One region of the Paenibacillus sp. FSL M7-0896 genome, then DNA from elsewhere that is predicted to be linked to it. Evidence: a T-box and tRNA genes for the amino acid it is inferred to sense, from the RefSeq annotation. Region 1 holds a T-box; the other holds one or more tRNA genes.
What was found. The T-box of region 1 lies ahead of argS (arginine--tRNA ligase). A T-box ahead of a tRNA ligase gene usually reads a tRNA of that ligase, here a tRNA-Arg.
Positions count from the first base shown of each region.

Region 2: it has a tRNA-Arg gene. The T-box ahead of argS (arginine--tRNA ligase) is inferred to sense a tRNA for this amino acid. The anticodon was not compared.

Region 1 is NZ_CP150250.1:5,796,443-5,812,627, forward strand. Features, by position in the region: gene MKY12_RS24935 (hypothetical protein) at 1-303, opposite strand, end outside; gene MKY12_RS24940 (RQC-minor-1 family DNA-binding protein) at 296-1,102, opposite strand; gene pstA (phosphate ABC transporter permease PstA) at 1,353-2,234, opposite strand; gene pstC (phosphate ABC transporter permease subunit PstC) at 2,234-3,178, opposite strand; gene MKY12_RS24955 (phosphate ABC transporter substrate-binding protein) at 3,269-4,132, opposite strand; gene MKY12_RS24960 (stalk domain-containing protein) at 4,177-5,610, opposite strand; gene MKY12_RS24965 (hypothetical protein) at 5,782-6,225, opposite strand; gene MKY12_RS24970 (ABC transporter ATP-binding protein) at 6,410-7,141, shown strand; gene MKY12_RS24975 (ABC transporter permease) at 7,138-8,175, shown strand; gene MKY12_RS24980 (helix-turn-helix domain-containing protein) at 8,233-8,919, shown strand; gene MKY12_RS24985 (SNF2 helicase associated domain-containing protein) at 8,985-12,329, shown strand; gene MKY12_RS24990 (hypothetical protein) at 12,457-12,816, opposite strand; gene MKY12_RS24995 (hypothetical protein) at 13,009-13,314, shown strand; gene MKY12_RS25000 (hypothetical protein) at 13,327-13,467, shown strand; T-box leader at 13,548-13,771, shown strand; gene argS (arginine--tRNA ligase) at 13,826-15,916, shown strand.
Region 2 is NZ_CP150250.1:7,517,763-7,533,947, reverse strand. Features, by position in the region: gene gpmI (2,3-bisphosphoglycerate-independent phosphoglycerate mutase) at 1-941, opposite strand, end outside; gene tpiA (triose-phosphate isomerase) at 944-1,699, opposite strand; gene MKY12_RS32875 (phosphoglycerate kinase) at 1,727-2,908, opposite strand; gene gap (type I glyceraldehyde-3-phosphate dehydrogenase) at 3,041-4,051, opposite strand; gene MKY12_RS32865 (sugar-binding domain-containing protein) at 4,168-5,220, opposite strand; tRNA gene MKY12_RS32860 (tRNA-Arg) at 5,513-5,587, shown strand; gene clpP (ATP-dependent Clp endopeptidase proteolytic subunit ClpP) at 5,781-6,377, shown strand; gene MKY12_RS32850 (GDSL-type esterase/lipase family protein) at 6,465-7,217, opposite strand; gene MKY12_RS32845 (DUF4163 domain-containing protein) at 7,275-8,372, opposite strand; gene MKY12_RS32840 (SIMPL domain-containing protein) at 8,646-9,401, opposite strand; gene MKY12_RS32835 (GNAT family N-acetyltransferase) at 9,496-10,038, opposite strand; gene MKY12_RS32830 (HPr family phosphocarrier protein) at 10,115-10,384, opposite strand; gene whiA (DNA-binding protein WhiA) at 10,482-11,411, opposite strand; gene MKY12_RS32820 (YvcK family protein) at 11,430-12,371, opposite strand; gene rapZ (RNase adapter RapZ) at 12,429-13,328, opposite strand; gene MKY12_RS32810 (ROK family glucokinase) at 13,374-14,324, opposite strand; gene MKY12_RS32805 (DUF438 domain-containing protein) at 14,526-15,788, opposite strand; gene MKY12_RS32800 (DUF1858 domain-containing protein) at 15,803-16,030, opposite strand.

The DNA of each region.
Region 1 (16,185 bases):
CTTTGAAAAGCGGAGCGGTCGCTTCGGGCCTTTGCCCCACCTCATATAGGCGGTGTAAGACGGCTTCAAATGAAGCTCCCGCGCGTTCTCGCGAAGCAGCGACATGATAAAGCTGAATTGAGACAGATTGCCCTGAAGCACACGTTCCAAATATGGCACTCTTCCGAAGCGCCACTCTTCTACGAGCTTAGGAGTGATTTTCCCGATCCTCAAGAATACATCCAGGGGACTTACGAAACCCTTCTCCGAAACGATTTCATTGACCACATGGCGTACCTTCGTTCGCAGTTCAAGCCTATTCATGCAAGGACTCCTCCTGATGCAGGCAATCGGGACACTTCTCCGGAAAGTAAATGCCATCTGCCCGGTAGCAGCTAAAATCAAGGTGATCGAATACAAACGGACCGTCGCATTCCTGACACACAAGTATAACGGGATCGCGCGAACGTACAATCAGTGATTGCGCACGTTCCCGCAGCAGCTCATGCCACTCCATCTCCACCAGCCGTTCGCGCTCATTCAGGTCTGCTATTACCTGCCTGATCTCAGCCTGTACCTTCCTGAACTCTATGGGCTGCCATTGCTGTAAAAAAGGAATGTATTTCCGGTCACCGGAACAAAGGATTTTGAACAGGAACATCAGAATCATCCCCCGGTTCCGGTCCTTCAGATACTCCATACTGACCGGCGTGATCCCTTGGTCCAGCCAGTTCTCCCACTCCCGCAGCAGCTCCTCCGTCGCCCGCTCCCGCCGGACGGTCCAGCCGTAGACGGTGAATTCGATCATGGGAAGCTTCCCGGACAGCTCGGTCTTCAGGTAACCGGCCTCAATGAGGACGTCCACCTTCTCCATGGTCTGCTCCATCGTCAGTTCGCGGTAGAAGCCATAGGCGGGAATGTGATCCAAGCCGAGTTCAAGCAGCTTCGTCTCCTTCGAGCCCTTCAGGATCTTGGCCAAAAGCGTACGCCCTCCGGCGGCGATAATCTCATCGGCTGCCTGCAGAATGGCTAGCAGCTCCGGCCTTGGCAGCGGTGTATTCAAGGGATACTCGGTCGTCTGCTTCCGGTTCGGCTTACGGCGACTCTTCTTCTGCGTACTCACAGCGTTCTGCCTCCTTGTCCTTTATAATGGGCACAGGCTAGTCCAGACTGCACGTATTTTATAGTCGAATTATACCATATCAGGGCCGGGAAACAGGAAATTTAGAGGTGAGTTTCAGCGCTTCCCGGAGCACTCAGAAGCTCCAACCCCTTCATAGCAAACAGGCTGCCCGCCATGAAACTTCCATAGCAGAGCAGCCTGTTCTTACAGGGTTATAGCGATAGCGTGAATCCGCGCATCCGCATCCCTCTCAACGCCCCCGGCGGCGGTTGCCCAGCCACAGCGGGAAGCGGAACATAAAGTTGATCAGCAGCACGACAAAGACCAGCACAGCGGCAGACTTATCCGCGATTTGCCGCGCATCCTCGACGATGGCCTCAGACTGCACGTACCACAGATGCACAGCCAGCGTCTCGCCCGGTGAGAAAAGGTTGAAGTCCCACATCTCGCCGGAGGTGCTGAGCCCGGCGGTCAGGATAATGACCGCCGACTCCCCGAAGGCGCGGCCGGCCACCAGGCAGACGCCTGTGACGATGGCCGGAAGGGCTACTGGCACGACGACCTTGCGGATGACATGGAATTTCGTCATGCCGAGGGCGTAGCCGGCTTCTCGGATCTCGCCGGGGACCGCTCGCACTGCTTCCTCCGTGACGCGGGCCAGCATCGGCAGATTCAGCAGCGCCAGGCTGACACCCCCGCCGAGGATCGTCAGGCCGACGCCGAAATATTCGGCGAAGATCGCCAGGCCCAGCAGGCCGAACACGATGGACGGCACCGAGGACAGGGATTCCACGCAGATGCGCAGCGCACCCGTGAAGGCATTATCCGGCGCGTACTCCGCCATATAGATCCCTGCCCCGATCCCGATGGGAACGGAGATCAGGAGCGAGATGAACAGGATATAGAAGGAGTTGAACAGGACGGGACCAATCCCGCCGCCGGGATCGATCTCCTCCGGCTGCTTGAGCAGGAAGTCCAGTCTGAGCGAAGGCAAGCCTTTGCTTAGAATAGTGAACAGCAGCCAGAAGATTAGCAGCATGACCAGAACACCCAGCGTATAGAAGCCGATGGTCGCCAGTTTATTGCGCCGCTGGGCTCTGGCTGTATGGCGTGTGCGCGTGAATCCGTTCATCAGGCGTCCCTCCGTTTGCGGCCCAGGAGCCGGATAATCAGAATGAGTACAAACGAGATCAGCAGCAGCAGGAAGGCCATCATATGCAGGGAATAGTTCCAGGTGGAGTCGAACTCCACGTTGGAGATCTGCATCACGATATTACTGGTCAGCACCGAGGTGGGTGCGAACAGGCTTTTTGCCAGCTGCGGCGTATTGCCGATGACCATCACCACCGCCATGGTCTCCCCGACTGCGCGGGTCATGCCAAGAATCACCGCCGAGATAATGCCCCGGCTGGCCGCGGGCAGAACGACGCGCATAATGACCTGCAAGCGGGTCGAGCCGAGCGCATATGCAGCATCGCGGTATTTGCGCGGAACAGAGACAATCGCATCATCGCTGATCCGGCAGATGGTCGGCAGCACCATCAATGCCAGCACGAGTGCGGCTGCAAGCAGTCCGTCCCCGAGACCTTCTCCGCTGACTCTGCGCAGGAAGGGCAGCAGCACGGTCAAGCCCAGATAGCCGTATACAATAGAAGGAATACCGACCAGCAGATCAAGCACCGGACGGATGAAGCTCTTCAGCCAATTCGGGGCAATCTCCGCACAGAGCACAGCCATCCCGACCGAGATGGGCACGGCAATGACCAGGGTCAGCGCGGTAAGTGACAATGTATTTACGATGAAGGCGGCGGCGCCGAAGGCATCCTCTTCCGGCGTCCAGTTGAACGAGAAGAAGAAGTCCTGCGGGGAGATGCGGGTGAAGAGCAGCAGCGCCGTTTTGCCGATGAATACAATAACTAGTCCCAGCACAAGACAGAGCGCAAGGATGCTGAATAAAAAATAATAACGGGAGATGCTGTTGCCCAGCAGATGTCTGCGGTGCCGCTTGGTGTTACGTTTAACTTCCTCTAGGCTTGTCTGTGTCTTTGCTGTCAGGCCATGAACCGGTGCCCCCATACTTTCCCTCCTGTAAGAGGCCAACCCCGTATATCCCGGAGCTGGCCGCTGTTACCTATCCATCTATTGTGCTTGCTTGGTTCAAGAATCTTAGGATTGCATCGCAGAGATTGGAATGAACTTAAGCTTCTTAAGCGAGCCCTGCTGGAACTTCTTGCTCTGTACATATTCGATGAATTCTTTGGTCGCGCCGGTCGGCTGGCCCTTCGTCATGTAGTAGCCGTAAGCCCAGATCTTGTACGAGCCGTTGATTACGTTATCCGTGTTAGCTTCCACACCGTTGAATTTCACAGCCTTGATATCGCCGCCCGTTACATAGACAAGGTCGATGTAGCCGATAGCGTTAGGCGTTGTACCTACAGCTGTTTTCATGTCGCCGCTGGAGCCGGTTTCCTTGTAGTTCTTCTCTTTCTTCACGATGTCTCCGCCGCCCAGCGCTTTGGCCTGATAGTTAACGCGCGTACCGGAGCCGAAGGCACGGGTGATCACTACGATATTCGCGTCCGATCCGCCGACCTCTTTCCAGTTGGTGATTTTCCCGGCGTAGATGCCTTTGAGCTGCTCTGTAGTCAGGTTGTCTACTCCGACATTCTTATTAACGATGGTTGCAAAAGGAATCACAGCGACCTTATTCGCCACCTGTCCGTCAAAGGCCTTGAAGCCCGGAACATCAATGCTGGCATCCCAGTCGCAGGCTCCGATATCGGCAATCCCCTTCTTCACGGCCTGCGGTCCAGTCACGGAGCCCTTGCCGGAAGCGGCGATCTTTACTTTAGGGTGAAGCTTCTGGAATTCCTTAGCGGCCTGCAGCGTCAGCGGAAGCAGGGCCGTAGAACCGTTAACGGTGATTTTACCCTTGAGGCTGTCCGCTGCTGCGGCTGCCCCTGCAAAGGATGCGGTAACCGCGATCACCGCGGTAAGTGCTGTAACTGTGAATTTTTTGAACATCTTCATGTCTGAATTCTCCTCCCGGCGGTGTGCGCCGATAAATGTTGTAATTAATTAGCAGCTTCCGGTGAGACTGACAATTGCAGCGCTTTGCCGTTCTGAATGACCAGTACCTTGCCGTCGCTTATAATAGCCAGCTTGCTGCCGTCTGCCGATACCGCCACTTCCGATACATCTTCAGTTGTCCGGTACAGTTCAACCGGAGCTGCACTGCCTGCAATAGAGTAAATTACCGTGCTGCCGTCCGCTGTAGTCCCGGAGACAACGAGGCCCGTGCTAACGCCTGTGGACCAGTTCACCTCTGCACCGAGGGTGACATCTGTGCTTTTACCGTCTGCTGTGATCAGCTTCAGCGTGTTAGCGGCATTGCCGTCTGCATCCGCACTCAGGTAGCTCACGCTGCCGCCAGCCAGAATCTCAGGATACAGCTTGTTGTCAGGCGTAGTAGTCAAGGCTGCCGGCTTAGCACCTTTGGTCGTAAGATCCAGCTTATAGAGCTGTTCTCCGGCCTTGCTGAAGTCTACGGTAAGTGAATCTTCTGTGCTGTCAGCATCATTCTTCGCGGTACCGGTGATGTTGACGATGTATACTGCACTTTTGCCGTCTGCCGATATGCGAAGCTCCGATTTGTTCTCCACTTTATCTTCAAGCAGAGCCTTGATCTCTCCGGTCTCTACTGAAATCTGTGCCAGCTTCTCCTGCTTGTCGCCCTGGACGAAATAGAGCGTCTTGCCGTCACTGGACCACACGATATCTGTCTTCACGCTGGTGTCCTTGCCGAGCGGACTGATTAAGCCGGTGGACAGGTTGATCAGCTTCAGCTGGCCGGTCTCATCGCTGAATGCGCCCCACTGCTGGTCAGCGGAGACTGCGAAATCCACCGCGCCTTCGCTGGAAGAGAACAGATCATAGTTGCCTGGAGTCTGGGTGAATTTATAGAGCAGGGTGGATTCCGCGTCGCTTCTATTCGCAATCAGGCTTCCGTCAGCGCTCCAGTGAAGGGTATCAAATGAACCGGCGGGCCGGGCAAAGCTCAGAATCGTGTGGGCATCGGCCGCAAGCTCACCGCCAAGCGCCGTAACCAGCTTCGTCAGCTCCACATACGTTTTGCCGTTACGTACAACCGGGGCCACTGTGAATTCCAGGGCTTCGCCATCCACCTGATAGCTTTTTACGCCAGGCTGGAGCTGCACACTATGTAGACCTTTGCTGTCATTCAGCTGGATTCCGCTGCTGCCGTGCACAAGTCCTGCTCCCAGCTCTGCGGCTACCTGGCTCAATGAATAGAGCTTGTATCCGCCGCTGTTAATTGTGCTGAGTGTAACCGGCGTACCGTTGATGCTCCAGGACATGCTGCCCTCTACGGCTGCTGTGTTCACAGCTGCGGCACTTACTTGGCTGCTTGTGGCCAGAACACTAACAGCTCCCCCTGTTACGAGAAGTGCAGAAGCCAGAGCCGCGCCGATCCATTTACTATTCTTCAATTAGATTCACCCTTTTCCTATAGGTAACTGCTAATGTTATTTTCGTCTACGAGTGTCAATTCTGTTGCGCAGGAATGTTATGGAAATATTAACTGTAAAAATAATTACAAGCCCAAACCAAAGAAGACCCGCCCGGGAACCCTCCCGGACCGGCCTATTGTAAATCCTGTGTTAATTCACAATCCACGTCACGATAATCTCGTTCCCGCCGCGCTCTGATTCCAAGGGACTGCCAATAATAGAATACGAATAAGAGCCGTTCACTTTGCCGTTAATCAGCAGGTTATGGCTGTCGACAATCTCTGTACCGAGTTCCAGCTCCTTCTCTCTTACATACTTCTGATATGTAGTTCCAAGAGCGGCCATACTCTCCTTCGTCTGATAGACCAGCATGGAGGATTTCTTCCCCTCTGACTGCTCACCTTGGGTAAAAGTAATGCCTGCCCCTTCGGGAATCGGCAGATCCTCCGGCAAATATTGCCTTGCCTCCGTCTTCTCGTCTGCCAAGGTATGAAACCGTCCGCCACTGCCGGACTTGTCCGCATCGCCGCAGCCGCTAAGTCCAGCCGCAGCCAGCAGAGCTGCCAGAGGAAGGAGCAGCTTATGTCCTGCCATAATTCCACCGCCTTTAGTGAATTGGGTTTCAGGATGCCGGTAACCATAGGATGTCCCTTTTATTACCCGGATCAAGAGCAGGAGTAACGGATAATCCTTACAATTTTATTTACTTTTGAGCAGGGAATCATTAGTATAATGAGTGAGCGCTCACTCATTATTATGGCGAATGGAGGAGATTGGTATGGATGAGGGGAAGCCTGTCATTGCGGTTACTCATGTGAACCGGGCTTTTGGTGATAAAACAGTGTTGAAGGATATTACGCTTCAGGTGAATCAGGCAGAGACCTTTGGGATTCTGGGGCCATCCGGCTCCGGCAAAACCACGCTGGTCAAGCTGCTTACGGGCATAGACGAGGTAACCTCCGGTGAGGTCACCGTGCTGGGGGTGCGGATGCCGAAGCTTGCCATGCTCCAGCAGATCGGATATATGGCCCAGTCGGATGCCTTGTATACCGAGCTTAGCGCCAAGGAGAATCTGGAGTTCTTCGCTGCTCTGTATGGCTTGAAGGGCGGCAACCGCACACGGCGGATCGGGGATGTGATGGAGCTGGTGAATCTGCAGGAGCATCTGCGGAAGCGGGTGGACCAATATTCCGGCGGCATGAAGCGCCGGCTGTCCCTGGCGATTGCCCTGCTGCACGAGCCGCCGCTGCTGCTGCTGGATGAACCGACCGTCGGCATCGATCCGGTGCTGCGCCAGTCTATCTGGAAGGAGCTGAAGGCGCTGAACCGCAAAGGAACGACGATTGTGCTGACCACACATGTGATGGATGAGGCGGAGAAATGTGACCGGCTGGCGATGATCCGGGACGGCGTGCTGCTGGCGGCTGATACCCCGGCCGGACTGCTTCAGGCTACCGGCACCGCCAGCATTGAGGAAGCCTTCCTCTGCTATGGAGGTGTACGCCGATGAGAATCCGGGCGATTACCCTGAGAATTCTGCAGCAGTTCATCCATGACCGGAGAACCATGGCGCTGATGTTCATCGCTCCCCTGCTGGTGCTTAGCCTGATGAGCCTGGTGTTCGGCAGCGATGCTTATGAGCCTAGGATCGGCGTCTCCGGCGGCGCGGCAGTGTTCAGTTCAGCGCTGGAAGCCGAGCAGGCTGAGGTTACCAGCTATGCTGATGAAGCATCCGGGCAGGCCGCCCTGAAGGCGGGAGCCATCGATGCTCTCCTTACAATGAAGGGAGACGCTCCTGCTGTTGTCCTTGAAGGCAGCAATCCGGCGGCTAACCGCGCTGTGATCATGGCGCTCCAGGAAGCTGCGCAGAGCCTCCGGCCGCAAGCTCCGGGCGGCGGGCAGCTCCAGCCGCAGATCAGCTACCTCTACGGCGCGGAGGATATGAAGACGATCGACCGCTTCGGCCCGATTATGATCGGGGTGTTCGTGTTCTTCTTTGTCTTCCTGATTGCCGGTGTCTCCTTCCTGCGCGAACGGACCACGGGCACACTGGAGCGTCTGCTCTCCACCCCGCTGAAGCGCTGGGAGATCGTCACCGGATATGTGTGCGGCTTCGGCATCTTCACCATCTTCCAGGCCCTGCTGATCTCCTGGTTCTCCATCCAGGTGCTGGGGATTATGATGACGGGCAGCTTCGGCTACGTGCTGCTGATGACGCTGCTGCTGTCGATGTCGGCGCTGACCCTCGGCACCCTGCTCTCGGCATTCGCCGCCAATGAGCTGCAGATGATCCAGTTCATCCCCCTGGTCATTGTGCCGCAGATCTTCCTGAGCGGATTATTCCCGCTGGATACCCTGCCGCTCTGGCTCCAGCGCATTGGACTCGCCACCCCTATCTACTACGGCTCAGAGGCACTGATGGATATCATGGTACGCGGCAGAGGCTGGAGTAATATCGCCGGGGATGTGTTCATGCTGATCGGCTTCTCCCTCCTGTTCATGCTGCTGAATGTACTGGCTCTGCGCAAGCACCGCAGAATGTAAAGGGTGAACAGGCTATGGTACACTAGGAGGAACTGCAAGAGTCTGGAGGTTCTATTGATGGAGAATAACCCTGCTGCCGATCAGGGGCAGCTGGAGCAAGACCAGTGGGTCCAGGAGCTGCTGGACCTCAGCGAGAAGGAGCAGGTCACGCCCAAGCAGCTGTCCATTCTGCGGGCGGCGATTGATGTTTTTGCAGAGAAGGGATTCTCCGCGGCCGCCACCAGTGAGATTGCCCAGAAGGCCGGCGTGGCCGAAGGCACGATCTTCCGTTATTACCGGACCAAAAAAGATCTGCTGCTCGCCATCGTTGTGCCCACCATGAGCCGGATGATCGCCCCGTTCGTGCTGCGCAACTTCAGCGGTGTGCTGGATGTGCCGTTCGAGAGCTACGAAGCCTTCCTTAAGGCCTTCATGGTGAACCGGCTGGCGTTCGTCCGCAGGAATCTGAAAATCGTCAAAATTCTCATTCAGGAGATCCCCTTCCAGCCTGCGCTGAAGGAGCAGCTGACCGAGAATATCTTCGAGCAGGTTCTGGCGCGTGTCACTGCAATTACCGAGCACTTCAAAGCGGAAGGTGAAGTGATTGATGCGCCCACTCCTGCGATTATCCGCTTTACCATCTCCGCGATTGCCGGATACCTGCTGACCCGGCTGGTGCTGATGCCGGAGCAGGACTGGAATGATGAGGCAGAGATTGAACAGACGATAAGCTTCATTCTGCACGGGATCGGCGGGAATGGATAATCTTTAAGTACAATATCCCCCGTGGGGGTGGCTTAGACAGAAGCAATAAAAGGAAGTGAGTATACGTGGGTTATCAGGTGCCGGAACGGGTAATCAAGCTGCTGTGCGGCAATGCTGCTTTTGACCAGGGAGCGGTTTATTATCATGCCCATAAGGTGGATCTTGTCTATACGGAGCATAACGAGGAAGACGAATATTCCAAATACCGCGCTGAGGTCCATGGGCTGGAGAGCCATGAGATCGCGCTGATTATCGACAGTGACGGAGATGTGCAGGGGGAATGCACCTGCCCGGCTTACTATCGCGGCGGCCCCTTCTGCAAGCATATTGCGGCGGCGCTGGTGGCGGTCCTCTACCGCAGCCGGGCGGCCGGAGCTGAACAGGCTGCGGATATGCAGGCAGATGCAGAGGAGACTTATCCCGCAAGGGACGGCAGTCTGCCGCTCGTGCAAGGCAGCTCTCCCCTCTCCGGGGCAGACCACAAGGAGCGAAGCGCAGACCGGCAGCTGGTGAACAGCATGCTCGGAATATTCACCGGAGGGCGGCAGCTGCCAAGCGGTGCCGGCACGTATATCGACCTGCGGACACCGCTCCAGGTCGAGTTCATCTGCCGGCCCTTCAGCTTCGGTTACAGCAGCACGATGCTTGGAATCGAAGTGAAGCTGGGCCCCAAGCGCCTCTATATCGCGCAGAAGATCAGACCTTTTCTGGAGCAGGTTCGCCGGGGTGAGCCTTTTGAGTTCACAGCGCACTTCAGCTATGACCCCGCCCTGCACAGCTTCTCCAAGGAAGATAATGAGGTCCTGCTGAAGCTGATTGAGATCATGCAGAATGAGAAAGTCTACAACAGCCTCAACAATCCGTATGCTGCCAGCTCCAGCCATCCGGGAAATGACCGGCTGCTGCCGGTGGCCCCTTTTTTCTGGAAGAGTCTGTACCCCCTGCTAGAAGCCGCGCCTGCCGTACGCCTTCAGCATGGACAGCTTCAACTTGACCGCTTGTCGGTCTCGGAGGAGCCGCTGCCGCTCAGCTTCCAGTTCGACCAGGCACAGGAGGAGGGCTACCGGCTGGATGTCCGGGGGCTTGAGCAGCTTACGATTCTGGAGAGCTATGGGCTGGTCTTGACCGAAGGCAGGCTGCTGAAGCTCCCGGCGCAGGAATGCGGGCGTCTCGCAGAGCTGAAGCGGATGCTCAGCAGCAGCCGGCGGGATAGCCTGGCGATTGCGCCTGAGCAGATGGAGCCCTTCATGGACAGGGTCATACCCGGCCTGAAGAAGCTGGGCAGAGTAAGCATTGCCGACGCCATCGCGGACCGGATCGTCCAGACCCGGCTACACGCCAGACTCTACCTGGACCGGGTAAGGGACCGGCTGCTGGCCGGGCTGGAATTCCAGTACGACGGGATTGTCATCAATCCGCTGGAGGAGAAGGCGCATGAGCGGAGCAGCGAGGTCATTCTGATGCGGGACGGGGAAGCGGAGCGGCGGATTCTGGACCTGATGGCCCATGAGTCCTTCTCGCGGACGGAGAGCGGATATATCATGCGTGACGAGGACGGGGAATTCGACTTCCTGCACCATACCATCCCGCTCTTGGAACCGCTGCTTCAGGTCTATACGACCACTGCGGTCAAGGAGCGGGTGCTTACGGAGCATGCAGCGCCCAAGGTCAGCCTGAGCTGGAACGAGAAGACCGACTGGCTGGACTTCAAGTTCGCCATGGAGGGCATCACGGAGAATGACATTACCGCGGTCCTGAAATCTCTCCAGGAAAAACGTAAATATCACCGGCTCAAGGACGGAGCTCTGCTCCCGCTGGATACCGCTGAGTTCCAGGAGATTATCGCGCTGATGAACGAGCTCGGCGTCCGCAGCGTGGATATCCGGAGTACGGAGTTCTCATTGCCGCTGGTCCGTGCCCTCCATCTCCATGCAGGTACCTTCCAGGGGCAGACCATCGAGACCGGACGCTCCTTCCGGCGGCTGCTGGCCAACATGGCGAGTCCCGAAAACCTGGACTTCCCAGTGCCGGAGAGTCTGGCTCCTGTGCTGCGGGATTACCAGCAGTACGGCTTCCAGTGGATGAGGACGCTGGCCCATTACCGCTTCGGCGGGATTCTGGCGGATGATATGGGCCTTGGCAAAACATTGCAGAGCATCACCTTCCTGCTCTCTGAGCTGGAGGACATCCGGAAGAGCGGCGTACCTGCGCTGGTGGTTGCCCCTGCTTCCCTAGTCTATAACTGGCTCAATGAGCTGAAGCGCTTCGCCCCGGAGATTAAGGCAGTCATTGCTGACGGCAACTCTGGTGAGCGCAGCCGGACCGTGCGGAACACGGCCGGGCATGATGTCATCATCACCTCGTACCCGCTGCTGCGCAGAGATGTGGATGAGTATGCCAAGCAGTCGTTCCATACGCTCATTCTGGATGAAGCGCAGATGATCAAGAATCATGAGACCCAGACTTCGCAGGCGGTCAGATTGCTTCAGGCCCGCTACCGCTTTGCGCTGACCGGTACGCCGGTGGAGAATGCGCTGGAGGACCTGTGGTCGATCTTCAGTGTCGTTTTCCCTGGACTGTTCCCCGGAAAGAAGGCGTTCCATGACCTTCCCCGGGAGACGGTCGCCAGGCGCGCCCGCCCCTTCCTGCTGCGCCGCCTGAAGAGCGATGTGCTGAAGGAGCTGCCGGACAAAATCGAGTCCCTCCAGGCCTCCGAGCTGCTGCCGGAGCAGAAACGGCTCTATGTTGCCTACCTGGCCAGATTGCGCAAAGAAGCGCTTAAGCATCTGGACAGCGACAGCTTCGGGAACGGCCGGCTCAAGGTGCTGGCCGGACTGACCCGGCTGCGCCAGCTGTGCTGCCATCCCGCCCTGTTCGTGGACGGGTACACAGGAGGCTCCGGCAAATTCGAGCAGCTACTGGAGATTATCGACGAATGCCGGAGCTCCGGCAAACGGATGCTGATCTTCTCGCAGTTCACGCAAATGCTCGGCATGATCAGTCGTGAACTGGCGCTGCTGGGGATTACGCATTTCTATCTCGACGGACAGACCCCGGCCTCCCAGCGGGTTGAGCTGTGCAGCCGCTTCAATGAAGGCGAGCGCGACCTGTTCCTGATCTCGCTGAAGGCGGGCGGCACCGGCCTCAACCTGACCGGCGCCGATACGGTCATTCTCTATGACCTGTGGTGGAACCCTGCGGTCGAACAGCAGGCCGCCGACCGCGCCCACCGGATCGGGCAGAAAAAGATCGTCCAGGTCATCCGCCTGGTAGCCCAGGGTACGGTGGAGGATAAAATGTACGAGCTGCAGCAGAAAAAGAAAAACCTGATTGACGAGGTGATCCAGCCGGGGCAGGAGGCGTTGTCGAGCCTGAGCGAGCATGATATACGTGAAATCCTCTCGATCTGAGTTGAACAACCTGTTGTAGCCCGTTCTGCTCTATTCGCAATATAAACAGGGACCTTCTGAGCGAGTAGCTCTGAAAGGTCCCTGTTTCATTTTACAACTGGCAAGTCCAGAATAATACCCTAACCCTCTATACGTCTGAGCTTAATTTCTCATGCGTCACTACACGGTGTGCATTCACCAGCTGGCCGGTTGATGTCTTGCCCCACACGGATATTCCGAGCTCATCTTCGTCTACTTCTCCAGTGATGAACACAAATTCATAAGCATTCAGATCGGCAAAATAATCCCGGGTTACCACTTGATTCGGAGCAACCTCAATCACCTCACTGACATACAGCGTTCTTGTGGTGCCCAGCACATACCCTTGAATACTAATAGTAGCGCTGCCCGGGGCACTCCGCTTCACTATTCTTACCGTCACCGTCTGCGTAGGTCTGACTCCCGAAACGGCATTGTTCTCTATCGGTCCTGTTGACAAAATCGCCATCCTGTCTCGTCCTCCCTTGAAGTTCTAGTGTCAAAGTACGATATATTCATATTCGGACTTTCCTGTAACGGTGTGGACACAGGCCTGAGCCTATTCACCAATGACCACAGGCACGCATATCCTTGAATAAGGAAAGACCGCCCATGGGCCGCGCTTTCTGCATACGAACGCCGAACGGAAGAAGGGACTCCCATGCCCCCTCCAGGAAAAGGAAAGAAGCCCGCCGCCAAAAAAACACCGTCCAGCTCCAAAACCCAGACACCTAAGGGGCTTGAATTTGCTGTAGCTGCACTTCTGTTGACCGGCAAGCTGAAAGTAGACTCCATCCAGATGTACACGGACGCATCCATGTTCGTCAGTCTGGTGGGCAAATATAAAACCTTAAGTGATTTGAGCAATGACAATGTCGATAAGCTGGTCAGCTTTCTCGATAACAACAGCAGCCTTACGCTGAACGAGATCATGGCCGCTTTGAAAAAGAAAGCCGAAAACACCTGAACACATACGCAAGTGAAAGTGAGGGACGGGGCTATGGACAGTTTTGACGGAGAGGGATTTGCCGGTGGACTCCTGCTGGTCATTGTAATAGTGCTGCTGATTTATGGTTCAACAGACATCAAGAACCTGACAGGAGCGCCCAATGACGAGTAATTCTTAACCGGAGGACTCCTGTTGCACGGTAATCTGCTCTTGCTTTCTTTCGGAAATTCGCTATACTGATACAAACCCATATTGAATCGATGACCGGGAGAGTAATGGTCTTATATCTAGTCTCCAGCGAGCCGGGTTAGTGGAAGCCGGTACAGATTAGAACCATGAAACGCACCCGTGAGATGGACTTCTGAACCTTAGAGTAGGAAGCCCCGGCCGAGGACCGTTAACCTGTAAGGTGGCTGAACCGTGTAAGGCTCAGCAACGAGAGTGGTACCGCGAGCGCACAAGCCTCGTCTCTTAGGAGATGAAGGCTTTTTTTGTCGTTATATTATTCAGGAGGTTGTTATTCATGCCAATGCTAAGTGAGCTAATCCAAGAGAGCTTGAAGCAGTCTGTTCACAAAATCGCGCTAACCCTGGGCGTGCCCGCCATCGCTGAAGTAAATGTTGCCCTGGAGCAGCCGGCGAGTGCCGACCACGGGGATTATTCAAGCAATATCGCCATGCAGCTGGCCCGCCCCCTGCGCAAAGCTCCACTGGCTATCGCCGGGCTGATCGTTGCCGAGCTTGAAGCTTCGGGCTCTGTTCACGGACTGGTGCTGAGAACCGAGGTCGCCGGTCCGGGGTTTATTAATATGTATCTGGATTGGCAGGCCTGGGCACGGTCGAAGGGGAGTTTCACGCTGCCCCAGCATGCAGGAGGGTCGAAAGTGATTGTAGAGCATACCTCGGTCAACCCGAATAAAAGTATGCACATTGGACACCTGAGAAACTCATGTATCGGGGACGCGCTGGTGAGGGTACTGCGGGCGACCGGCCATACCGTTGAGGTGCACAACTATGTGGATGATCTCGGCAATCAGCTGGCAGATACCGTAGCCGGTCTGCTGAATGTTCCGCTGGCGGGAGCCCATGTCCGGTTCGGAGACTACTGCTGGGACATCTATGCCGAGATTAACAAAACGTATGCGCAGCAGCCGGAGATGGTACAGAAGCGAACTGAGATTCTTCATGCGCTGGAGGAAGGCCACGGCAACACTGCCTGGATTGGCAACCTCGTCGCCGGGCAGATCGTGAAAGAGCATGTGGAGGAGATGCGGGGGTTCGGCATTGACTACGATCTGCTGGTGTGGGAGAGCAGCATTCTGAAGGAGGGCTTCTGGGCTTCGGCGTTCGAGCTGCTGTCGCAGACGGAGATATTCGTGCAGGAGACCGAAGGCAAGCTGGCAGGCTGCTGGATTCTGAAGCAACCCGCTGAAGACGCTACACCAGACACGCTGGAGGAGCATCAGAAGGATAAGGTGCTGGTGCGCTCGAACGGAATTTTGACCTATACCGCCAAGGACATTGCCTATCATCTGTGGAAGTTCGGACTGCTGGAGAAGGACTTTAGCTACAGCGAATTTCAGAGCGGACTGTGGACGACCGGCTTGAGCGGACAGGCTCTGCCTTTTGGACGGGCGGACCAGGTCGTGAACGTCATCGATTACCGGCAGGAATATCCGCAGCTGATGGTCAAGCAGGCGCTCCAGGCACTGGGATTCGGTGCGCAGGCAGACGCGCTGCATCATGTCAGCTATGGGGTAGTTTCGCTGAGTCCCGCTTCTGCGGCCGGTCTGGGCATTGATACCTCCAGCGGCAAAAGCTCCTACGCCATGTCCGGGCGCCAGGGAATCGGCATTAAGGTAACGGAGCTCGTCCGGCTCATGGAAGACATGATTGAATCCACCCGTTCGGACAAAAACGGTCTGTCCAGCCGGCTCATCGCCACCGCTGCCATCCGTTACTACCTGCTGCGCTTCAATCTGGGCACCGAGATTGTGTTCGACTTCAAGCAGGCAATGGAAATCTCCGGCAACACCGGCGTCTACCTGATGTACGCCTATGCCCGGGCGCAGCGCGTGCTTAGTAAGGCCGCGGCGGCGGGTGGCGAGAGCGGTGTTAGCGGGTCTGGCGCTAGCGATTCTGACGTTGGCGAGTCTGATGTGGGCGAGTTCGGCGCTAGCGATTCTGACGTTGGCGAGTCCGGTGTGGGCGAGTTCGGCGCTAGCGATTCTGACGTTGGCGGGTCCGGCGTTGACGAGTCTGGCGTTGGCGAGTACGGTGTTGGCGAGTACGGCGTTGGCGAGTACAGTGTTGGCGAGTACGGCGTGGGCGGGGTACCGCTGTTCCCGGCGCAGCTCGAAGCGGCTGAGCTTGCCCTGCTGAGACAGCTCAGCTTGTGGCAAGACACACTCTATACAGCAAGCCGGGAGCTTACGCCGAATACGATCTGTAACTATGCCTATTCCCTGGCGTCGTTGTTCAGTAACTTCTACTCGGCTTGCCCGATTCTTAAGGGCGGGGAAGCCAGCATCACCTTCCGCCTGTGGCTGACCCGGAGCTTCACCGATACGCTGGGGGAAGCTCTCGACGTACTCGGTCTGCCTAAGCCGGAGCGGATGTAGACACATTGAGTCTTCAGCCTCTTAAGAACCAATTACTCTAGCGGATGAATGAGCAGAACCTATGCGGGTCCGTGCAGCTTGCACAGCAACTCTCCCTTCTCCATCCGCCCACTCCTAGGGGCATTAATGCCCCTCATTTCCGCTCGACGCTGACTTCCGGCACATTCTGGGGCACTAATGCCCCTCATTTCCGTTCGACGCCGACTTCCGGCACATTCTGGGACACTTGTGCCCCTCATTTCCGCTCGACACCCACTTCCGGCACATTC
Region 2 (16,185 bases), 1.7 Mb from region 1:
AGGTTTTTCGGGGAGTAAGCCACGAAGCCTTGAACCGTCTCACTGAAGGTTGTCAGACATACGAAATGCAGGTTCTCCGGGAACTTCGGACCACGGTCGAAGCCGCGGAAATCCGAGTTCGTGAACACTTGTGACAGCTGAATGGCACGGTCAGGACGGAAGTTAAGGAAAATGACGGAATCGCCGCTCTCCACGGTCGCTACCGGGTTGTTCTGGCTGTCCACAATTACACTTGGCTCCACGAATTCATCGAACACAGAATTCTGGTAGGATGCAGTGATGGCCTGAAGGGCATCGGTATATTTAGGGCCTTCCCCATATACCATTGCACGATAAGCCTTCTCTACACGTTCCCAGCGCTTGTCACGGTCCATCGCGAAGTAGCGTCCGGATACCGTAGCAATCGTACCTACGCCAACCTCTTCAATCTTGGCGACCAGATCCTGAATGAACTTCTGTCCACTGTCGGGTGGTACGTCACGGCCATCCATGAAGGCATGAATATAGACTTCATGCAGATCTTCTTTTTTGGCCAGATCGAGCATGGCGAACAGGTGATTGATGTGGCTGTGTACGCCGCCATCGGATACCAGTGCATAGAGGTGAAGCTTTTTGCCGGTTGACTTAGCGCTTCTTACGGCAGCCACCAGCGTCTCGTTATCGAAGAATTCTCCGTCACGGATCGACTTGTCGATACGGGTCAGGTCTTGATATACAATCCGGCCGGCACCAATGTTAAGGTGCCCTACTTCAGAATTACCCATTTGGCCTTCCGGCAGACCTACAGCTTCACCGCAAGCGGTAAGCGTAGTATTCGGATATTGCTTCAGGTAACGGTCGTAGTTCGGCTTGTTGGCTTGGGCAACAGCGTTGCCTTCATCCGTGTTCCGCAGTCCGAAGCCGTCCATGATAATCAGTGCTACAGGTCTTGGAGCTGACATTCTTACTTCGCCCCCTCAACGAGTGAAACGAAGGAAGCAGGCTGCAGGCTGGCACCGCCGACGAGAGCGCCGTCGATGTCGCTTTGACTCATGTACTCCGTTACATTCTCAGGCTTCACGCTGCCGCCGTATTGGATACGGACTGCATTAGCCGTTGCTTCATCGTACAGGCCTTTAACAAGGGTACGGATATAAGCAATAACTTCGTTAGCATCCTGGGAAGTGGAGGATTTACCTGTACCAATCGCCCAGATCGGCTCATAAGCGATAACTACGCTTGCTGCCTGCTCTGCGCTAAGACCGGCAAATGCCGCTTCAGTCTGCACCTTGCATACGTCCTTAGTCTGGTCAGCTTCGCGCTCTTCCAGCTTTTCGCCTACGCAGACAATTGGAGTAATGCCGTGACGGAAGGCCGCATGCATCTTCTTGTTGACGATTTCGTCCGTTTCACCGAAATAAGCACGGCGTTCCGAGTGGCCGATAATAACGTACTCTACACCAAGATCCTTCAGCATTACGCCGCTGATCTCACCTGTATAAGCGCCGTTATCTTCGAAGTGCAGGTTCTGTGCACCAATTTTGATGGTAGTGCCTTGTACCGCTGCAACCAGTGCAGGCAGGTTCGTGAATGGCGCGCAGATTACAGTCTCTACGCCTGCCACTTCCGCCTGGCCTTTGATTTCAGCGATGAAGCCTTCGGCTTCCGGAACGGTTTTGAACATTTTCCAGTTGCCTGCAATAATAGGTGTTCTACTCATAGTGATGTATTGCCTCCCTCTTCGGTATTACTTGTCGTTCAGTGCTTCTACACCTGGAAGAGCCTTACCTTCCATGAACTCGAGCGATGCGCCGCCGCCAGTGGAGATGTGATCCATCTGGTCTGCGAGGTGGAATTTCTCAGCAGCCGCAGCGGAATCGCCGCCGCCAATAACAGTGTAGCCTTCGGTAGTAGCACAAGCCTGAGCCACAGCCTTGGTACCTTCAGCGAAGATGTCGATTTCAAATACGCCCATCGGTCCATTCCATACAACCAGCTTGGAGTTTTTGATAATATCGGCATAGATTTCACGGGTCTTAGGACCGATGTCCAGACCTTCCCAGTCTGCAGGGATCTCGGTTGCATCTACAATCTTGGTGTTGGCATCTGCACCGAACTTGTCAGCGACTACAACGTCAACCGGAAGCACGAAGTTCTTGCCCAGCTTCTTGGCCTTCTCGATGAATCCAAGCGCTGCATCAATCTTGTCGTTGTCTACCAGGGATTTACCGATTTCGTGACCTTGAGCCTTGGTGAACGTGTAGGAGAGGCCGCCGCCAATCAGTACATTGTCAGCCAGATTCAGCAGGTTGTCGATAACGTCAATCTTGTCTTTCACCTTGGAACCGCCGATGATGGCCGTGAAAGGACGTTCCGGGTTAGAAAGCGCCTTGCCGAGAACGGACAATTCCTTCTCCATCAGAAGACCGGATACTGCCGGCAGGAAGTGAGCGATTCCTTCTGTCGAAGCATGGGCACGGTGAGCTGCGCCGAATGCGTCATTGACGAACAGGTCAGCCAGTTCAGCGAACTGCTTAGCCAGTTCAGGATCATTCTTCTCTTCGCCTTTGTAGAAACGGACATTCTCAAGCACAAGCACATCGCCATCGTTCAGTTCAGCGATTTTCGCTTTTACAGCTTCGCCAATGGCCTCATCAGCCTTGGCTACCGGTTTGCCGAGCAATTCAGACAAACGGACTGCAGCGGAAGTCAACCGCATGGAATCGACGAATTCGCCTTTAGGACGGCCCATATGGCTGGCCAGAATGACCTTTGCACCGTTCTCAATCAGGTATTTAATTGTTGGAAGGGTTTCGCGGATACGGGTATCATCAGTGATCTTGCCGTCTTCCACTGGCACATTGAAATCTACACGCACGAATACGCGTTTGCCTTTTACTTCTACATCACGGACACTTTTTTTGTTCATGATTAACATTTCCTCCACACCCAAAATTGGTTCCTTCACAAAGCCATTTCACGCGAATCCAGTTCATTTAGAAAGAGCGGAAACAGACTTTCCTTGTTTCCGCTCTATTGTACTTCTTATATGAAATCGGTCTTATTTAGCAAGCTTAGCGAATTTCTCCAAAGTACGAACCAGTTGTGCAGTGTAGGACATTTCATTGTCATACCAAGCAACAGTTTTAACCAGCTGTTTGTCGCCAACAGTCAGTACTTTAGTCTGAGTTGCATCGAACAGGGAACCGAAAGTCATACCCTTGATGTCGGAAGATACGATTTCGTCTTCAGTGTAGCCGTAAGTTTCTGGGTCAGAAGCTTCCTTCATGGCTGCATTGATTTCTTCAACAGTTACGCTCTTATCCAGAACAGTAACCAGCTCAGTCAGGGAACCTGTAGCTACAGGCACACGTTGTGCTGCACCGTCAAGTTTGCCCTTCAGTTCTGGAATAACCAGGCCGATGGCTTTAGCAGCACCGGTAGTGTTAGGGATGATGTTCTCAGCAGCAGCGCGGGCGCGTCTGAAGTCGCCTTTTGCGTGTGGAGCATCAAGAGTGTTCTGGTCACCTGTGTAAGCGTGGATCGTAGTCATCAGGCCTTCGATGATACCGAACTTGTCGTTCAGGACTTTGGCCATTGGAGCCAGGCAGTTCGTTGTGCAAGATGCGCCGGAGATTACTGTTTCGGAACCGTCAAGGATGTCATCGTTAACGTTGTACACAACAGTTTTCATGTCGCCTGTAGCTGGAGCGGAAATAACTACTTTCTTAGCTCCGCCTTTAAGGTGCTTCTCAGCGGCTTCTTTAGTTGTGAAGAAACCAGTACATTCCAGAACGATATCAACGCCAAGCTCTCCCCAAGGAAGTTCTTCAGGGTTGCGGTTCGCCAGAACCTTTACATCTTTACCGTTAACTTTGAAGAAGCCGTCATGCACTTCAACATCGCCTTGGAATTTACCTTGAGTTGTATCATATTTAAGCAAATGAGCAAGCATCTTAGCGTCAGTCAAGTCGTTGATCGCTACCACTTCGATACCTTCTACATTTTGAATACGGCGGAATGCAAGGCGTCCAATACGTCCAAAACCGTTAATACCAACTTTTACACTCATTGAATAGTTCCTCCTAGAGTTCGTTTTATTTATTCAAGACAGGCCGTGAGGCTCGTCAAGACAACAATGTTAAGTATAATGCATAAACCCTTTACGCGCGCCCCATTTAATGGAATCTATAGGGCCTTTTGTAGCTGTGTGTCGATTTCCTTGCCGATTTCGACAGCCGCCGCCTCGTCGATGACGAGAATATCCTCTTGACCGAACCGCAGCATCGCATGAATGGCCTTCGCCTTGCGTTTGCCTCCGGCAATACCGATAACGACTTCTGTACGGATAATGTCTTCCAGGCGCAGCCCCATGGTCAGCATAGTGTGAACCACTTCGCCATTCTCATTGAAATAGTATCCGAAGGATTCGGCTACAGCACCCTCGCCCTGAATCTCTGAGATCGTCCCGGAGTCCAGCTTGCGGCGGTGGGTCATTTCAATGGCATCACCTATTCCATGTACAATAATACGCGATCTGCGGATAATTTGTACAATCTCTCCAATATTGGAGTCCTGCGCAAGCGACTGATAAGCGTCTCCGCTAAGCAGATCGGGCACATGTAGCAGACGGTAATTGGCGCCAATCCGTTTGGCCATGGTTGAAGCAATGGTGTTGGCCTGTATCTCCATGCTCTCTCCCAGTCCTCCGCGCGCCGGAACAACCCAGGCGTTCTTATAGGAAAGGGATAGCGGCGGGGTCAGTTGATCGGCCATCTCGGCCAGGGTTGATCCGCCTGTGACGGCAATCGTATCGTCACTGCGCAGTACGCTGAGCAGTGCCTTGGAGCCTGCGCGCCCCAGCTCACGCTTGGTGAACGGCGATGTCTCACAATCGCCAGGTACCACAATGACTTTGGTGAGACCGTACGTTGTACGAATTTTCTCTTCCAGATCATCCAGGCCGAATAGGCTCTTGGCGACCGGCTCCAGCAGGTCAAGCAGTCTGCGACCGGCATCGCTAATGCGCATACCGACGCTCTCGATCTCAATGAGCCCCTGCGATTTCAGAAGATCCGTCTCGGCGCGCAGCACCCGCTCGGTCATATCAAGCGATGCGGCTAACGTCCTGCGCCCAATAATATCGGACAGCATGATCTGATGTAGAATCGTATACCGTCTCTTAAGGGTTTCCATGAGATCAGGCAGAAGCTGCTTTTGGATTTCCAATAGATTACGCATGCTTTCACTCCTGCAACTTCGTCTTTCTCTTATCCCTTGTTCGTGGTCTCAAAATGTCCCGGGTTAACTTTTTAAGTCCCACCCATATTCTACCCAAAACTGACGCCGAGTGCAAGTGTTCCGAGACTATAATTCTCAGCCCGCTTTCATCTTATACATGGGCTTGTTCGGCAGCCCGCTGGCAGGAGGCGCATTTCCGGCTCTATTAATGGAGGCAGAGAAAACTATTTTTGCGCAGGATGCCTAATACGCATTGCTTTTATCCGAGAAGTATATTATAATAATTTCTGTTGCGCCCGTGGTCCAATGGATATGACGTAGGCCTCCGAAGCCTGAGATCCAAGTTCGATTCTTGGCGGGCGCGCCATTTTTTTCAAGCTTGTACATAATTTAGTTCCGATTATATTATATTTAACCAATGAGCCGCTTGAGGGCTCTTTTTTTTGAAAGTAAGTTTGACTTTCTTTGACTTTTTGTTTGAATTTGTTTATCATGTGGTTAATACGGTAACAGTAAAAAATGAACACATTCGAAGCACCAATTTCAAGGAGGTTTTCCACGTGAGTTATATTCCTATGGTAGTAGAACAGAGCAACCGCGGTGAGCGCGCTTATGACATCTATTCCCGCCTGCTGAAGGACCGCATCATTTTCCTTGGAACGGAGGTTAATGACGTGGTTGCCAATTCCATCATCGCACAAATGCTCTTCCTGGCTGCCGAGGACCCGGATAAGGATATTCACCTGTATGTGAACAGCCCAGGCGGTTCCATCACAGCGGGTATGGCCATCTTCGATACAATGCAATACATTAAGCCGGATGTATCCACCATCTGTGTAGGTATGGCCGCTTCCATGGGAGCGTTCCTGCTGAATGCCGGCGCCAAGGGCAAGCGCTTTGCCTTGCCGAACAGCGAGATCATGATTCACCAGCCGCTAGGCGGTGCGCAGGGGCAGGCTTCGGATATCGAGATCCGCGCCCGCCGCATCATCAAGCTGCGTGAGAAGCTGAACCGCATCTTGTCCGAGCGTACAGGCCAGCCGCTGGAGAAGATCGAGAAGGATACTGACCGCGACTACTTTATGAGCGCTGCAGACGCTGCTGAATACGGTATCGTGGACAAGGTAATTGAGAAGACTCTGCCAACAGGCGTATAAGTACCTGCTCCAATGAATACACAAAGAGGCTGTAACAGACCGGTCCGGTCCCGTTACAGCCTCTTTCTTATGCCCAGCCATTGCTGCCTACCTTAAGCTCCCGTACCCAAGGGCATCCAGCTTGCCTGCAATTACGCGGTAGCCTCTGCCGTTCGGGTGAATATGGTCCAGGAACAGCAGCCCCCGCTCATTACCGGCAAATTCATGGTATACCGAAGCAAACCCTACGTTATTGCTGCTGTAGCCTGCTGCATAGCGGTTGAACTCCCGCACCCACTCTGTTGCTTCATTCACCTGTGGGTAGGGATTATACAGGCCTACCATCCGGATGATGTAGGGGCTGCGGGAACCTGCTTTGAGCTGTGTCAGGCTACCCATGATGTCGCTGTAGTTACGCTTGCAGTCCCTAAGCGCCTGCTGCAGTAAGCCCTGGAATTCACCGGGCCGGGGCCCGGCTGCCCGGGCTGCCTTAATCAAGTCGTTGCCGCCAATGGACAGCGTAATGATCTGCGCATCCTTCACCGCCGCCCGGTAGACATTCGAGCTCCTCAGCCGTTGCTTCAGCCCCCCGGTGGTCAGACCGTTGACGCCAAGATTCGCCGGTACCACTGGTGTACCCAGCCTCCCTTCCGCCATCCGGCGGTAGACGGGGACGAAGCCGTTCCCGGGCAGCGCCCCGAAGCCGGTTGTAAGTGAATCCCCGATCGCTGTATAAGCATAGACCATAACCTTCCCCTCCCCGTTATAAGCTGCTTGCCTTCTATAGCTTATGACTATCCGGGTGAAGTGGTAACGGCAGGGCAGGCTGATTAGGCCGTGGATGAATGAAGGGTTGTGCATGAAGAATGCCCCTGAGTCTCCCTGAAGAGATGCAAGGGCATCTGGATAATTATTTTATTATTTCAGCGCCGCGAACGGACTGCTTCCATCCGGCAGGAGTTCCTTGAAGCTGAAGTTGAATTCCGGGAAGCCCTCGGCATATGCCGTGTATTCGTATAACTGGAAGAAGAGCACCGCTTTGCCATCTTTCAGATAGAAGTACTTCTCGGTATTCAGTCCATTGAACCCGCCCAGATATCCTCCGTTAGCTTTGATCTCGGTGGCCAGCTTGGCATTGAGCTGTTTCTTGTAATTAGGGTTGGCACCGAACAGATCGCCCAGCAACAGACGTTTCCCGTCTTTGAGCGAGAAGGTGAACGCATTGCGGTAAGTCATCCCATGGGCACCGCCGGTATACCCGTATTGATTGGTGATTAGGCTGAGCACGCCATCCTGGTTATACGTGATCACATAACCGCCTTCGAATTCATACGGCCGGTCATCCTTCGACCGCTTGGAGATTTGATCTTCAGCATCCTTCGCATAGTTCAGAACGGTCTGCTTAATCTTATCATTGATTGCCTTCTCTGCTTCTGCACTTGCCAGGCCGCTGACCTGCGGATAATCCAGCCGGATAGGCGCATCCTTATGATCCTTCACATAGCTCACTGTTTTGATGGTTACCGCATTCTGCACTTTCTTCATAACATTCAGCCGTCCTGCTGCTGCGCCCCCGTCTACTTTGTAGCCCAAGTAATCGCTAAGCAGCTCAGACGAAACATACAGCCGGTTATTCAGTTGCTTGCCTTCACCGACATAATAATTGTTCACCATAACAGAAATGCCATAATCATTGATCGTCAGCCTTGTCTGAGCAGTTCCTGTCCCGATGGTGTACGTCTTCCCCGCTTTATCATAAGAGAGCGGCATCCCCAGCGCATCGCGCAGGAAGGTTACCGGCACCCATACCTTTCCTTCCTGGAGCAGGCCCGTCTGGGCTGTACTTTTCCCGTTAACCTTCAGCACTATAGATGAGGATTTGGCTTTGACCTGAGCGGCTGCCGGAGCGGCCTCAGTGATGCCTGCATGGATTATTCCTGTTCCTCCCAGCAGGATTCCTGCGGCGAGCATTCCCGCACCCCATTTGCTGATGTATTTCTTAGAGTTCGAATTCATTGTTATTTCCCCTTCCACCTGGTGGTATGATTAGTCATGATGTGTGTTCTTCCGTATCACTGTTCCTATTATAGTAAAAGAACTAGCGGGGGATGTTACAATCCGCTTTACAGTTTCTTAAGGTTTGCCGTGATTATCTAAAGATCCTGTCACCTCAATTTAAACAAATTGAGAGCTTTCGATAGCTCACATATGCATATATATTCATTTATATAATTATAAAAAGCGCCTGCCCTGCTTATAACAGCAGAGCAAGCGCCTCTTGCGAAACGTTTATTTCAGTTCATACGTTACACTCAATTGGGTAGTGACCTTAACCTGCCCGGGCTCAACGGAGCTGCCAGCATTGTTATCCATGGACATCTTTTGCATGGAGGCTGCTTCAGCGTAGACCACCGGATGATTCCCGTCATCGCTCTGAATGACAGTGACTACCTGACCCAGTCCGCGCTTGGCTGCTTTGGCAATAGCCGCTGCTTTGACATCTGCATTCTGCATAGCCTTCTCGATTACCTGTGCTTCAAAGGCCGATGGATCTTCAATGGCAAACCGCACATTGCCGATGTTGTTCGCTCCAGCCGCAGAGGCAGCGTCCAGCAATTGTCCAACCTTTGTCAGATCCCGGTAAGAGACCTCTAGCGTGTGCTGGGCGTTATAGCCTTTTACCTTCTGGCCGTCCTTCTCGCTGTAAGTGTAGTTAGGCTGTACGTTGAACTGGGTGCTCTGAATGTCTTTGTCTGCAATGCCCCAAGTGGTCTTGAACAAAGCGGTCAGCTTGGAGACCTTCGCGGCTGTGCCTTTCTGTGCTTCCTGCGCAGTTTCGGCAGTTGTCGTTACGCCGATGGAGAGATACGCGATATCCGGTTTGATCGACAGCTCGCCTTTGCCTACCACGTTCACCACATTCTTCTGTACTTCGTCGGCGTAAGCCTTTTCAGGACCCTTTAGCACTCCGCTCAACCCCATTCCTCCAATCATCAAGCTAGCTGCCAGCAGAACTGATCCAATCGATTTACCCCATTTTCTCATGCTTGCCATCCCCTTTCGATTCGTTTAAGTGTTATTACCCTCTAGACGGGACAGCATGGTAAAAGTTGCATGAGCGATGTACGATATTTATTTTTTATTTGTTCCCCGTCCCGATCCAGAACCGGCGGATGACATTTCCGTCCTCCTCTATATATTCGCTATCCTCGATACCGCCATTCCTGCGGATTGTCCGTTCCGATGCGGTGTTGACGGAGTCACAGACTACGAGTGCCTGCTCGATACCCAGTTCAGCGGCCTTCAGGAGAGCCTGCTTCAGAAGCTCACTGGCATAGCCTTGTCTGCGTGCAGAAGGGACGATGCCGTAACCGATATGCCCGCCAGAATGGAGCAACCTTTCGGTCAGCCGGTGCCTGATGTTCACAGCCCCCACTACCCGTTTGTCCGTGGTCACCAGCCAGAAGGTTGAACTGCTCACCCAGCCGTCCGGTATATCTGTACCACGAGCATACCCGTGAAGAGTCTGAATCATACCGCCAAAGTCAGCCGGGTCCATCTCTGTTACCCAGGGCACAAACGGCTCCCCGCTGGCCTTCCACTCCTCATAAAAGGCTAAATACGGCTCTCTGAGCGCCTCAGCAGGCTCAACTAATGATACTTCACCGTCTTGAATCTGCATCCGCTTACCTCTCCTTATCCTCTAAAGCTGATATGAAAAAAAGCCCCTAAGGGCTTTTGGTTAGACCATGTAGCATTTATTGATTCTCGAGCTCTTCCTTGCTTACCAGACTGGTCAAAGCGGTTACAGCCTGTTCCGCATCTGCACCGTCTGCGCTGATATGAATCTCCGTACCGGAACTGATCGCAAGGCTCATAATGCCCATGATACTCTTGGCGTTCACTTTTTTATCGTCTTTTTCCACGAAAATCTCCGACGAAAACTTATTAGCTTCTTGCACAAACAATGCTGCCGGCCGAGCATGGAGCCCCGTCTTCAACCGAACAACTACCGGGTGCTTTGTCATGAAACGCTTACCCCCTATTTGAGATCTGCCCAAAAATTTCACATTAATTTTATAATATTATATCATTATAACGCATACCGCACTAGAAAAAAAATAATCAGCCGCCGCGGACCTTGTCCGCCAGCTCATCAATTTTGCGCAAACGGTGGTTCACACCCGATTTACTGACCGTCCCGCCCAGCATATCCCCGACTTCCTTGAGGTTAATATCCGGGTGCGCCAGTCTGATCTCGGCCACCTCCCGCAGCTTATCCGGCAAGCTTTCCAGACCCACCTCGCGCTGCAGCAGCTTGATGTTCTCAATCTGGCGTACCGCCGCACTGATCGTCTTGTTCAGATTGGCCGTTTCGCAGTTCACAATCCGGTTGACCGAGTTGCGCATATCGCGCATGATCCGCACATCCTCGAATTTGAACAGCGCCTGATGGGCGCCGATCAGACTGAGGAACTCGATGATCTTCTCGCCTTCCTTGATGTATAGGATGAAGCCTTTTTTGCGTTCTATGCAGCGGGCATTCAGGTGAAATTCACCAGCCAACTCAACGAGCGCCTTGCAGTGCTCCTCATACATGGAAGCGATTTCCAAGTGGTACGAAGAGCCCTCCGGGTTATTGACCGAACCGCCGGCCATGAAGGCCCCTCGCAGATAGGCACGCTTGCAGCAGTTCTTGCCGACAATCTCCTCATCAATCCCGTCCGTGAAAATAAAGCCCTCAGAGACAATCCGCAGATCCTTCAGGATCTCCTGGACCTGGTTCGGGATTCTTACAATATAGACGTTATTCTTCTTCAAACGCATTTTTTTACGCACGAGCAGCTCGATATGGACCTGGTAATATTTCTTAAGCAAAGAATATACCCGCCTTGCAATCGCGGCGTTCTCCGTCGAAATGTCGAGAACCACCTTTTTGCTCGAAAGCTGCACCGAACCATTCATTCGGATCAGCGCTGACATTTCCGCTTTCTCGCAGCAGGGCTGGCTCTCGACCATCGTCAGCTCTTTTTTGGTAAGGGCCGCAAAAGACAAGGGGCTCACCTCTTTCATTTAACTCTTTCTGTCAATCCAATCCTTCACCAGCTGGAAAATATGGTGACTGAGCTTATCTGTATCATGCCGCAAATAGGTTTTAAATAATACCAGCTTGTCAGCAATCACCTTATACCCGTTGCCGTCCACGGCCTCACGGTCAAGCTGTACCGGACGGGCACCCTTCTCGGCGTATTTGATCTGCACCTGCTCCGGGATCTCCCCGTCATTGACGATCACATAATCGAACAGATGCAGCCCGATATGGTCATATACGGCCTGTAGATGGTCATTAACCGTGTAATTATCCGTCTCACCCGGCTGGGTCATTACATTGCATACAAAAATCTTAATGGCCTCGGAAGCTACCACGGCTTCTGCCAGCTTCGGCACCAGCAGATTCGGCAGAATACTGGTATACAGACTGCCCGGACCGAGCAGAATAGCATCTGCGTTGCGGATAGCCTCCAGCGCCTCCGGCAGCGGCTCCACATCCACCGGCTCCAGAAATACGCGCTTGATTACGCCTCCCGCCTCCGGGATTTTGGATTCACCGGTAATCAGCGTTCCATCCGCCATCTCGGCGTGCAGGATTACCGCCTCTCCGGCCGCAGGCAGCACCCGGCCGCGAACGGCGAACAGCCGGCTAAGCTCCCGGACTGCTGTAACGAAGTCCCCGGAGATGTCAGTCAGTGCAGCCAGAATCAGATTTCCCAGGCTATGCCCGGCTAAGCCTTCTCCGCTGCTAAAGCGGTACTTCATAATCTGTGCCATCAGAGGCTCAACGTCAGCCATAGCCGTAAGTACGTTGCGGATATCCCCGGGCGGCGGCATCTGCAGCTCACTGCGCAGAATCCCGGAGCTTCCCCCGTCATCTGCGACAGTTACGATCGCCGTGATATCCAGCGGCTTCTCCTTCAGCCCCCGGAGCATCACCGAGAGTCCGGTCCCGCCACCCATCACGACGATCTTTGGACGCTGTCCTTGTTCTTCAGCCACTATTCATCCCTTCTCTCATCAATGCCGGTCGCGTTCGGAGTCCCGATGGCTGACTGCCACCGCTTCCGTCTCGCTAACCCCCAGCATTTTGCCCAGGTATTCGGCGATGGCTACCGAACGGTGTTTGCCGCCCGTACAGCCGATGCCGATAATAATCTGGGATTTGCCTTCCTTGCGGTATTGCGGAATAAGGAATTGAAGCATATCCAGCAGCTTGGTCAGGAATTCTTGCGTTTCAGGCCATTTCATTACGTAGTCGTACACCTCGTTGTCTTGGCCTGTCTTGGGCCGCAGCTGATCCACATAGTGCGGATTAGGCAGGAAGCGGACGTCGAACACCAGGTCAGCATCAATCGGAATCCCATACTTGAATCCAAACGAAGTAATGTTAACCGAGAGGGTGCTTTTCCCGAGGTGGGAGAAGCGTGACACTATTTTTTCTTTGAGCTGAACCGGCTTCATGCTGCTGGTATCCAGACACAGGGTAGCTGAATTCTTCAGCTCCTCCAGCATCTGGCGCTCCATGCGGATGCCGTCCAGCGGCATGCCCTTCGGAGCAAGCGGATGATGCCTGCGGCTCTCCTTGTAACGCTGTACAAGCACTGAATCTGTGGCGTCCAGGAAAAGGATCTCACACCCGATCGTTGACTCGTCCTTGATGTAGGCCAGAGACTCCGACAGGGCGGTGAAGAATTCCCGCCCCCGAAGGTCGATGACCAGCGCCACCTTGGCGATTTTACCCTTGGACTGCTCAATCAGCTCAGCGAATTTCGGGATTAGTACAGGCGGAAGATTATCCACGCAGAAGAACCCCAGATCCTCCAGGCTCTGCACGGCAATCGTCTTGCCCGCACCCGACATGCCTGTAATGATAATCAGGGTGGCATGGGCGGGCAGGGTTTGCTCGAGGTCGGTCATTACAGCATCCCTCCCTATGATTAGTATATGAATAATTCCGGTCTTTTAAGAACGCAGCAGCAGGCCTGCCGCACCAATAATACCGGCGTCATTGCCAAGCGCTGCAGGTACAATCGTAACACCGGTCTGCAGAGGGGCAGGCGCCAGCTTGGCGAATACCCGGCGGACTTCATCGAACAGAATATCGCCTGCCTTGGAGACTCCGCCGCCGACGATGAATACTTCAGGGTTCAGGACCGCTGCAACGGAGGCCATTGATTTGCCCAGGTAGAAGGCCGCCCGGTTCACAATCCGCAGCGCAGCTTCATCGCCTGCCTTGGCGGCATCGAATACTTCCTTCGCAGCGATTTTTTCAACGGTGGACAAGGAGGTCCGGTCCCCGCGTGCTACAGCATCGTTCGCCATACGGATAATGCCTGTCGCTGAGGAAACGGTTTCCAAACAGCCCATGTTCCCGCAGCCGCACTGGATCGCTTCCAGATCGGGCACCACGGAGATATGTCCAAGCTCGCCGGCCAGACCGGCAAATCCCTGATACACCTTACCATTAATGATAATACCGCCGCCCACACCCGTACCGAGCGTATAGCAGACACAATTCTCTATGCCGCGCCCTGCACCGCTCCAGGCTTCGCCCAGTGCAGCCACGTTGGCATCATTGTCTATTTTGACTGGCTTGTTCAGGCGACCCTCCAGAATGGAGCGGATCGGCACATCTCTAAATCCTATGTTGGGCGCAAGGATGATGATACCTTCACGAATATTCGTAAATCCGGCCAGTCCCGCACCGACACCAGCCAGCTGGTCCCAGGAGTACGGAGAGTCCTCCACAATCTGGCGTACATACTTCTCGATATTATCGATGACAGCATCGACGCCATCCGCAGTCCCTGTCGGACCTTCGTAAGTGTGCAGCAGGCTTCCCTCGGCATTACAGATTCCAACCTTAATCGTGGTACCACCTAAATCCACGCCAACGTAGATATGTTCAGACATGTTACAAGCCACCTTTTTCTATGCTAAAATAGTTAATCCTACGTACCCACTATAATAGAACCCTCCCCTGCGGTCAAGGAAAGGCGATACACCCGGGGCAATGGACTTCAGTTCTTATTTGTTAACAAAAAGACTTTCTCACCAGGCAGGCAAGAAAGTCCGTTCATTCTCTTCTATTGTAGGGTGCCAGATACCTTAATGCTATTCGGACAAAATCCGCTTCTGGCCCTCAAGGGCACGGATCGGTGCAATATTCTGGGTGAATTCCAGCGTCCCCATATAACGGCCTTCTGCATCCCGCACGGCGAAATAACGGATATAGATGAATTTATCCTTGATATTAATCCAGAAATCCTCGGCATCCTTCACTCCGGCTTTGAAATCAGCCAGCAGCTTCTCAACAACATGCACACTTTGCGGCGGATGGCAGTTCTGTACGGTGCGGCCGATAACGGCCTTCGTCCGGGCGAAGATCCGTTCCTTGCCATGCGAGAAGTAGCGGACGACATCGTTCTCGTCGATAAAGGTCAGATCCACCGGCAGATGATTCATCAGCGTCTCGAGCTGGTGTAGCGACAGCAGCCCGGTCTCGAACCGGATGAAGCCCTGCGGGGACAGGCCTTCCCCTTCTTCCGCCGGAACATCAGCACCCTCAGGCTCCGCTGCACGTTCCGGTATCCATTCCTGGTCGGGCGCAGTCAGGCAGAAGCCGATTTCATCGCTTTCGCGGGCGATTTTGACCCACTCATCCTCAGTCAGCTTATCCAGCGCCATCGGGAGCAGAATATTCTCTTCCTTGAAGATCATCTCATTGACTTCCTTAATGATCTCCTCCAGTGCGGCTGTAATCTGCCCGCTGTCCCCGTTATAGGCGCTAAGCGCCTTCTTGGCTTCCTTGATCATATTGCGGATTCCGTCATCCACTCCCCACATTACCTTCGTAGGACCGTATATGCCGTACTTCTCCAGGTAAGGGAAGAGCAGATTCTCCTTGCGGCTGTAGTGCTTGTCGAGATCCAGCAGCAGACTCAGGTCCTCCAGCAGCTTATAGATAATCTCATCGCTGGCGTTCTTCTTGAACTTATCCGCATGCAGCTCCAGCCGGAAGTTGACCAGACGTTCGATCTCCCGGTTCTCCAGCTTGAACGTATGCACGGGATGACCGGGCTGCTCCTCAGGCTTAGAAGAACGGTGGATCTGTTCAATCGAGCCCTTGAAGATTGCCGTATGCACGGAGCAGAGGCGTTGTACTTCCTCTACCGGAATGCCTTCCTCGGTCATCAGAGAGTGCTCCATGGCGGAGATTTCCTCCACCGTAACATCGCCTACCGCTTCTTCAAAACGCGCCTTAACCTCCTCCACGCTTTTGCCCGCATGCAGCTCCTTGATGATCTCTCTCAGCATAGCCTGGCGGCGTGTCTGTTCCGGAATATCGACCTCGCGGTTATTAATCAGTTCGCTCATCGTAGTCTCTCCTTCTATTCTATAATCTCGAAACCATGCTGCTGAAAGGCCAGCCGAACGGTTTCCAGCTCTATTTTCTTTAATTTCATTCCTTTGGACAGGGTCATGAATCGTCCTGCAGTCTGCAGCATTCCAGGCTTCGCAATATCACGAAAACCCAGTTCCACCATGATCTCAACAATTTCCGGGTGCCTGGTTACCAGCTCAAAGACCGATTCATCCAGCTTCAACGCTTTGCTCATCCTTTTGCACACCTCACTAATGAGAATTCTTCTCAACACCAGCTTAGCATAGGGTACAGGGGTGAATTGTGATTGTAATCACTAACTACAAAAAGACTATCCCCGCCAGCCATTCAGCTTGGGGGGATAGCCTCAGAATAATACGTTTCCGCTCT